Parashewanella spongiae: one gene and its partners. The protein of the gene in region 1 interacts with the protein of each later gene in a pairwise test. Links are inferred from orthologs where the notes say so. Each region holds a gene or a part of one and is shown on either strand. Other genes may lie near its edges.

Region 1 (2,984 bases):
CGGTAAAAATACTGTATCGATGAGGCAAATGCAGCGTCCAACACATAAGGATAAGCAGCAACCAATCTGGCCGCCACGCGCTTATTTCCATTGGAAGTGGCATCACCTGTAGTACTAATCCGACAATAAAGGTCAACCAAGCAACAGGACGACCATTAGCAGCTTGATAATTCATTGTGACTCCTTGGCGATGCTGGACTCAATCAATTCATTTTGCATTTGAGAATCTGGCCAGATCAGCAACACATATCGAATCCGATCAAGTGCCGCTAAGGGTTGAGCGATGATCTGTGCGTAATTTTGGCCACTATCTCGCTGTACTTTAATCACCCGAGCAACGGGGTAACCTTCTGGAAAACGATGCCCAAGCCCTGAAGTCACTAATAAATCACCAATACGGACATCTGTGCTTTTTGATACATGCCTTAATTCAAGCTCATCCAATATTCCAGTGCCATTAGCAATCAAACTAACATCATTACGAGTAATACGAACAGGTAATCCATGAGTGCTATCCGTCAGCAATAATACTCGACTTGTTAAGGCATTAACTTGAACAACTTGCCCCACAATGCCTTGTGCGTCGATAACAGGTTGCCCCACAAAAACACCACTATTACTACCATGATTTAACACAACATATTGATGATAAGGATCACTGGCCACCTCAACAATTTCAGCGACTTTTTTACGGGTATCGATCTGAATAGGAGAATCAAGCAATGTGCGCAGTCGTTGGTTTTCCTGACGTAAATGTTCAAAACGCTGTAAGCGTTCACTCATCATTAACTGCTGATTAAGTAGCTGAGTGTTCTGTTTTTCGAGCATTTCTCTGGTGGCTAAACTTTCCGCTGACCAGTCAAGCAAGGCACCGGGGACACTCGCTAAATATTGAACAGGCGCAAGCAAGCTTGCTAAAGAGCTGCGAAATGGATCAAGATATTTATTGGTAGCGATTAATAAGATCGATAAAGCGACTGCTAGAAGCAGTCGCGTTTGATGAGAAATTCCACGTGCAAAAATAGGCTTCATAAGAAATAGGCGACTTCCGTCGCCTAACCAATCACATTAGCTGTCTTCAGAAAACAGATCACCACCATGCATATCAATCATTTCAAGTGCTTTTCCACCGCCACGAGCCACACATGTAAGAGGATCTTCAGCTACGACTACCGGAATACCCGTTTCTTGCATTAATAATCTATCTAAATCACGTAATAACGCACCACCACCGGTAAGTACCATGCCGCGCTCGGAAATATCTGATGCTAACTCTGGCGGTGACTGTTCTAACGCTTCCATGACGGCACTCACAATACCACTCAGTGGTTCTTGTAAGGCTTCTAAAATTTCATTGCTGTTCAAGGTGAAACTTCTTGGTACGCCTTCAGCTAAATTACGGCCACGCACTTCAATCTCAAGGACTTCATCACCCGGGTAAGCCGTACCAATCGTATGCTTAATGCGCTCAGCGGTAGCTTCTCCAATTAAACTACCGTAATTACGACGAACATAGTTGATGATGGCATCATCAAACTTATCACCACCAATGCGAACCGATGAAGAGTACACTACGCCATTGAGCGAAATAATCGCAACTTCAGTGGTGCCGCCACCAATATCAACAACCATAGAGCCTGTCGCTTCGGAAACCGGAAGACCAGCACCGATGGCCGCTGCCATTGGTTCAACAATAAGATAAACTTCACGAGCGCCTGCGCCCATTGCTGACTCTCTGATAGCACGTCGCTCAACTTGGGTAGCGCCAACTGGCACACAAACCAAAACCCTCGGACTTGGTCTAAAGAAACCGTTATTATGTACTTGTTTAATAAAATGTTGCAGCATACGCTCAGTCACGTAAAAGTCTGCAATGACTCCGTCTTTCATTGGCCTAATGGCTTGAATGTTTCCTGGAGTCCGTCCCAGCATTTGCTTAGCTTCTGTGCCAACTGCAGCAACCGACTTATGGTTGGAAGCACTACGTTCGCTACGAATAGCAACAACAGAGGGCTCATTTAACACTATGCCCTGATCGCGAACGTATATAAGAGTATTGGCTGTTCCTAAATCGATTGAAAGATCGTTTGAAAAAACACCACGCAGCTTTTTAAACATGTGTCAGGCCTGTATTCAATGGAATCATAAAAAGAAAAATTCGGTTAACTCTATCAATGCCCTGTCAATTCCACAAGAGCAATGCCGATTACATGCGCATTTGATTGTAATTATTTTAGATTAATTCAGTTAACTGTTCCATTTAGACAGAAAACAAATTTATACCACAGCCTAAAATGGCAATTTTGAAATCGAATAACGCATTTATACCAATTACTGTCCAACTTCACGCCAATAAATGATTTTATCATGACCTCTAAATCGTCCAAAATATACACTTGCTGACGGGTTAGCATAGTTAGGAGTTGCATCCCAATACCATTGTAGATAATCCGGCACAATTAATGGCGAAGTAATTTTACCTCGATAAGGATTTACACCGTCAGATTGCCACAACAAGCGACCAGCACCAGAAATAAATGGGTTAAGACTCACCTCTAATTTACGGGCGACTGACTCACCATTGTCTAGTGCAGGCTCATAGATAAATGCGGCTTTAGAACTGGCGTCTGCAACTTCAATTTGAGTGCAATTATCATCAGTATTCGTTTGCCATCCGCTGCCATTCCAATACTCAGTTCGTATTGGCATAACAAGCTGCTGAGTTTCAGGGCCATAAGTATTGTCCATCACCAAACGACCATGACGCATCAATACTCGCCCAATCACTTTAGCGTCACAGCTATCCGTTAATTGACAATTAGCTGCGAGCGACGCTTGCATATCAGGATTCAATACTTGTGCAATATTGGGCGTTTCTTGATCATCAAGATTAAGTCCAATGGTCATACGACTAAAAGGGCCATCGACACCATTACTGATATTTGAATCAAGTCGATTGAGTTTTGGATCTAACACAAAAGAAG
Region 2 (3,137 bases), 490 kb from region 1 along the record:
TGTTTCGAGTTTATCCACTAAGTCGTTATTATCAAGCCGCTCTTTCTGACGAACACCATCTTCGTAATAGCCACTTTTATGACTGCTTCCAGCTAAGCCTAAATCTGACACCAAAGCTTCGCCTGGACCATTAACCACACAACCAATAATAGATACATCCATTGGAGTGATGATATCTTCGAGTCGTTCTTCGAGCGCATTGACAGTACCAATTACATCGAATTCTTGGCGTGAACAGGATGGGCAAGCAATCAAATTAATCCCACGGCTTCTAATGCGCAGCGATTTCAAAATATCGAAACCAACTTTAATTTCTTCAACTGGATCGGCAGCCAATGAAATACGTATCGTATCACCGATACCTTCAGCCAATAACATACCTAACCCAACCGACGACTTCACTGAACCACTGCGCAGTCCACCAGCCTCAGTGATGCCTAAATGTAACGGCTGTTCAATTTGCTTTGCCAATAGTCGGTATGACTCAACAGCCAGAAATACATCAGACGCTTTTACGCTGACTTTAAATTGATCAAAGTTCAAGCGATCAAGAATTTCGACATGACGCATGGCTGATTCAAGCAGCGCTTCAGGTGTGGGTTCTTTGTATTTGTCCATGAGATCTTTTTCTAATGAACCGCCATTAATTCCGATACGGATCGGGATATTTTTATCCCGTGCGCAATCAACCACGCTTCGAATTCGGTCTTCATTACCAATATTGCCAGGATTAATACGTAAGCAATCCACACCATATTCAGCCACACGAAGCGCAATACGATAATCAAAATGAATATCAGCTACAAGAGGAACTTGGACTTGTTGACGGATCAATTTAAATGCTTCAGCGGCATCCATTGTAGGTACAGATACCCGAACGATATCAGCCCCAACTTTTTCTAACGACTTAATTTGAGCAACTGTCGCGGCTACATCCGTCGTGCTTGTATTCGTCATAGACTGAACACTGATAGGTGCACCATCACCTATCGGAACATTTCCCACATAAATACGTTTTGATGGACGTCTTTTAATAGGGTTTTCGCTGTACATAGTTTTTCTCCGTACTACGTCGTTGTTACTGACTTTTATCAAAAAGCAAACAACGCACTGAAGTAAGTAACCAAAATTCGGACTAACGTTTTAGATAAATCGAGCTTTTATTCATTAAGAGGCAAAGTCATTCTTGCCACTCGCCCTGAAGGGAATTTATCCAAATTAACAGTTTTTCCATTTAAACTTAGCTGAATCACGCGTGGAGCACCAAAAATTGCTTGGAAGGGTGCTTGGCCTGAAACTGTTATTGATCTACCTGACTTTTTCAAACCAGAAACAATCACTTCACCTGTAGCATCTTGAATCTTTATCCAGCAATCGCCAGTTAAAGTTAAATTAATTTCTGTTAATACTGTATCGTTTGCTTCAACAAGTTTCAGATCGTTTACTTGTGAGGTTGCATTATCCTGAGTGATTTCAGCGTCCTCAATATTAACTTCTTCTCGGGGAGCTTCATCTTGCCCTCTTGGTAAAACAGAATGGCTTTCCTCACCTGAAACACTCACCACTGGATTATTATCTTGAGGAAGTATTGCCTTATTTGATTTAATTTCGTCAGTGGTAGTCTGCGATTGAATGCTTGAAGGCACCGTTTGAATCGCTAATTGCTCTACTTCTTCAATGCTTGGTTGAGATAAATCAGCTTTTGTCCCAAATAGCTCGGCTTTTTGTATCCACCAAAGAATAAATAGTGCGAGTAACGTGAATACTATAAGGTAAGTCAACCATATCAAACGACTGTCTGTTGCTTCTCGAGTCGTTTTACGAGAAAAACTCTGCATCGCTGGGTCGCACAGTTTACCCAATTGGCTATCAATACATTCGTGAATTAACAAAGGATCAGCAACAACCAATCTCGCATAATTTTTTATGTATCCACGAGCATAAGTTGAAGAACCTATGTTGCTAAAGTCATCCGCTTCGATGTCATTTACAATAGTCATACGTAAATTCAGTGATTTCGAGACACTTTCAATGCTGAGATTTCTCGCTAGTCTTGCCGATTTTAGCAATGAACCTATTGTATGTACTGGTTCTTCTTGTTGTAGTGCTTGTGTTTCAGACACGTCTGATTTTAAGTCTTTCATTAGTGCATATTTGCTCGAATTTTTTTGGCTTGTGGAGAGGCAGGAAACTTTGCTTGTAATACTAATGCAAGAGTTTTAGCAGCCGTTTTATCATTAAGTCCAAGTTCAATATCAATCCCTAACGATAAACTTTCCGCCGTTTGAAATGCTACATTGTGATACCGCTCTAATTCAGCTTTGGCTTGCGGTAATTGTTTTAACTGGAAGTAAACTCTCGTTAGCTCTAATAATGACGTTGCTCTTCTAGAATCATACTTTAGCGCCAATTCAAAATACTTTCGCGCTTTTTCTAACTGATCCGCTTCTTGGCTACACAGCCCCAAATTTTCGTAACTTGACGCAGAGCGTGTGTATTTGGGCATATCAATCGCAGCAAGAAACATTTTTTCAGATTCAGAAAACTTTTTTTGCTGACAAAGAAAAACTCCAAAGTTGTTATAAGAGTCGCCAGTTACATTTTTACTGTTAATGGCATTATTATATGATTTCTCAGCTTTGCGGGTATCTCCTACTTTTTGGTAGTAGTAAGCCAGTGCTGTATGCACCTCTTCAAGATCAGGTGCATATTCTAGTGCTTTATCTAAATTGAACTTAGCTTGTTCAGTGTTACCACGTCTCAGGTAAGTTAATCCTAATTGCATTCTTTCTCTCGCAGCCGAAACGGGATCAAATTTATATTCTGAAACCGGATCACCAGTTCCATTATAAGTTCGCTCACTGACACAAGCTGATAACAATAACGCTGTAGCAATACAGCTGATTTGAAGCAATCCCTGTTTCATAACAAACCCTAAGACATTGAACTAATTAAAAGTTAATCCATTGTGACCGAAATTTGTTGCTCTTGCATGCGTTTTTTTGCTAGTCGCTGGGTTCTGTCTCGAATATCTCCTGCAAGTTGCCCACATGCCGCATCAATATCATCACCACGAGTTTTTCTAACAATAACAGTTACATCGTACCCCATTAACACCTTGGAGAATCTATCAATAC
Region 3 (3,034 bases), 4.2 Mb from region 1 along the record:
TCTGCACCAATTCCTGTTGCAACAACCGTTACTCTAAGTTCATTACTCATTTCAGGATCGATAACCGCACCAACTACAACCGTTGCGTTATCAGAAGCGTAAGCTTTAACATGATTACCAACCGTTTCAAACTCTTCGATACTCATGTCCATTCCGGCAGTGATGTTCACTAACACACCTCGAGCACCAGCAAGATCAATATCTTCGAGTAAAGGACTGGCAACCGCAGCTTCTGCTGCTTCTTCTGCTCTATCTTCACCACTCGCAATACCTGTTCCCATCATGGCATTGCCCATTTCAGACATTACCGTTTTGACGTCCGCAAAGTCGACATTGATCAAACCAGGGCGGGTAATCAATTCTGCAATACCTTGCACGGCACCAAGTAACACATTATTCGCAGCCGCGAAGGCATCCAATAACGATGTGCCTCGGCCTAATACTTTTAATAACTTCTCATTCGGGATCGTGATCAATGAATCAACGTTTTTACCAAGTTCTTCAATACCTTGCTCGGCAAATGTCATTCTCTTTTTCCCTTCAAAAGGAAAAGGTTTTGTCACAACCGCTACCGTTAAAATACCTTCTTCTTTAGCAATTTGCGCGACGACAGGTGCTGCACCTGTTCCAGTACCGCCCCCCATTCCAGCTGCAATAAAAATCATATCGCAACCTTTTATCGCTGAACGAATGCTTTCTTTATCTTCCTCAGCGGCTAAACGACCGACTTCAGGATTTGCACCTGCTCCCAGCCCTTTAGTCACATCACGCCCTAACTGAATTGTAGAGCCAGCAGAAGATTTACGCAGAGCTTGAGCGTCAGTATTCGTCGCTACAAACTCTACCCCTTCGATATTGTGCTTCACCATGTGTTCGACAGCATTACCACCTCCGCCGCCAACACCGATGACTTTAATCACCGCTTCATCTGAGTGAGTGTCCATGATCTCAAACATAGTTTGAACTCCATATTGCCTGCATTAAAAACTAAAATTCACCTTTGAACCAACTTTTGATCCGGCTCAGAGCATCGGTTACGCCTTGACGTTCCGGACGCTCAAATTCACTGTCCATGATGCGTCTTGCACCATAATGCAACAAGCCGATACCTGTTGAGTAAAGTGGTTCGCTGACATAATCGTATAGGCCTTTTACTTCGAGTGGGCCTGAGACTCTAACTGGCATTCCGAATGTAGCTTCTGCAACATCAACGACGCCTTCAATTGAGGCCGTACCGCCAGTCAGTACTATTCCCGCCGCTATTTGTTCTTCATAACCGCTGTCACGCAGCTCTTGTAGTATCAATTCAAACATTTCTTGATACCTTGGCTCGACGACCTCTGCCAAAGTGTGCCTCGACATTGACCGCGATGGCCGGCCACCGACTGATGGCACTTCAATATTTTCTTCACGACTGACCGCTGCACTTCTTGCATTTGCAAACTGTACTTTTATTTGTTCAGCATGCGATAAAGGGGTTCTGAATATCTTTGCGATATCATTTGTGACTTGATTACCCGCAACAGGTATCACCGCACAATGGCGCAATGCACCATTCGTGTAGATAGCAATATCTGTCGTACCGCCACCAATATCCACAAGGCACGCGCCTAAATCTTTTTCATCATTTGTGAGTGTCGCATCAGCTGAAGCAATACCAGAGAAAACTAGATCATCCACTTTTAAGCCACAACGCTCAACACTTTTTGTGATATTTTTCGCCATATCGTTGGCACAGGTCACAATATGTACTTTTGCTTCCATCCGCATACCTGACATTCCCATCGGGCTTTTAATGCCTTCCTGTACGTCGATAGCATACTCTTGTGGTAATACATGTAAAATTCGGCGTTCCGTCGGTATCTTAACTGAGCGAGCTGTGTGTATAACATTATCCACATCTTCTTGAGTGACTTCATCGTCATCAATTGACACCATACCATTCTCGTTTTGGCAGGCGATGTGCTTTCCTGAGATGCTCAAATAAACAGATGTAACCTGACAATCGGCCATCAGCTCTGCTTGATCTAATGCACGCTGCAAGCTTCGAACAATCGAATCTAAATCATTCACCCCGCCTTTATCCATACCTCTGGAGGGGTGGTTACCAAGACCTACGACCGTAATTTCGCCATCAGGTAATACTTCACCTATTATCACGGCGACTTTTGCTGTTCCTATGTCCAATCCAACAATCAGATTTCTATCTTGGTTCTTGGTCATCAGTTATCGACTCTCACTTTGCGTTTGGGCCCAACCCACGGCTAAACCAGTATCGTATCGTAAATCAATTCTTGCTATGGCCTTATCTTGCTCCTTTAAATAAGGGTATACATCTATAAAGCGTTGGACTCGGCTTATTTTATCTTCACGCCCTAAGTCCAATTGAATACCATTATCAAGTAACAAATTCCATGCATGTCGCGGAGTTAAACTTAGTTGATTTAAACTCAACCCGTTAATTTTTAATAATTCTGCTAACTGCTCATACGTCGTTAAAATATTTTTAGCCATACCTTCAGGACCTGACAACGATGGAAGCTTCAGTGATTCATCCGAAAGTACTGCTTCAAACACATCTCCATGACGATTTAACCACGAGTTTCCGTTCCAGTGTGCCGCAACGTCTTGTTCTTTAATAAATACTTTTAACTTTGCTGGCCATTCTCTTTGTACTGAAGCTCGATAAACCCAAGGCAACGTCTCTAACGTTTTTTGAATTTCGGAAACATCAGCACTAAAAAAACTGCTTTTCAATAGCCCCTGTAAAGCGAGCTGTATTTCAAGATCACTGGTGTATTTTCTTTCGCCTTTGATCACCACCGCTTCTATTGGCAACTCTTTCGCATCATTTACGATACGATTCAACTTCCAGCCCGCAGCACTCAAGCCTATAATCACTGACAATAAAAACACTAAGCCACAGCAAAAATACCAATTTATTTGGTGTTTTTTTCGCTGAGAAATAGCATTTTTTATTTTCAAAAACACAGTGATACAAACTCCTACTCTATTTGTTGTTCAATATGATCAA

The links.
Region 2: the proteins of E2I05_RS02840 (region 1) and E2I05_RS04815 interact in binary tests that used the Escherichia coli proteins (3 or more experiments, as listed by UniProt). The link is inferred for Parashewanella spongiae from one-to-one orthologs.
Region 3: the proteins of E2I05_RS02840 (region 1) and ftsA interact in binary tests that used the Escherichia coli proteins (3 or more experiments, as listed by UniProt). The link is inferred for Parashewanella spongiae from one-to-one orthologs.

The regions. Positions count from the first base shown.
Region 1 is NZ_CP037952.1:792,281-795,264, reverse strand. Bases 94-2,915 are described here. They hold E2I05_RS02840 (rod shape-determining protein), read right to left. Parts: upstream 2,119-2,915; coding sequence 1,069-2,118; downstream 94-1,068. Other genes in these bases: E2I05_RS02835 (DUF6701 domain-containing protein), read right to left, coding at 2,332-2,915; mreC (rod shape-determining protein MreC), read right to left, coding at 172-1,032; mreD (rod shape-determining protein MreD), read right to left, coding at 94-175. In the rest of the region: more of mreD, read right to left, coding at 1-93; more of E2I05_RS02835, read right to left, coding at 2,916-2,984. UniProt on the Escherichia coli protein: Forms membrane-associated dynamic filaments that are essential for cell shape determination. Acts by regulating cell wall synthesis and cell elongation, and thus cell shape.
Region 2 is NZ_CP037952.1:1,280,396-1,283,532, reverse strand. What follows is about bases 153-3,127. They hold E2I05_RS04815 (RodZ domain-containing protein), read right to left. Parts: upstream 2,145-3,127; coding sequence 1,161-2,144; downstream 153-1,160. Other genes in these bases: rlmN (dual-specificity RNA methyltransferase RlmN), read right to left, coding at 2,959-3,127; pilW (type IV pilus biogenesis/stability protein PilW), read right to left, coding at 2,144-2,926; ispG (flavodoxin-dependent (E)-4-hydroxy-3-methylbut-2-enyl-diphosphate synthase), read right to left, coding at 153-1,053. Also shown: more of ispG, read right to left, coding at 1-152; more of rlmN, read right to left, coding at 3,128-3,137.
Region 3 is NZ_CP037952.1:4,945,559-4,948,592, forward strand. Bases 106-2,977 are described here. They hold ftsA (cell division protein FtsA), read right to left. Parts: upstream 2,224-2,977; coding sequence 988-2,223; downstream 106-987. Other genes in these bases: ftsZ (cell division protein FtsZ), read right to left, coding at 106-956; E2I05_RS19565 (cell division protein FtsQ/DivIB), read right to left, coding at 2,227-2,977. In the rest of the region: more of ftsZ, read right to left, coding at 1-105; more of E2I05_RS19565, read right to left, coding at 2,978-2,991. UniProt on the Escherichia coli protein: Essential cell division protein that assists in the assembly of the Z ring. May serve as the principal membrane anchor for the Z ring.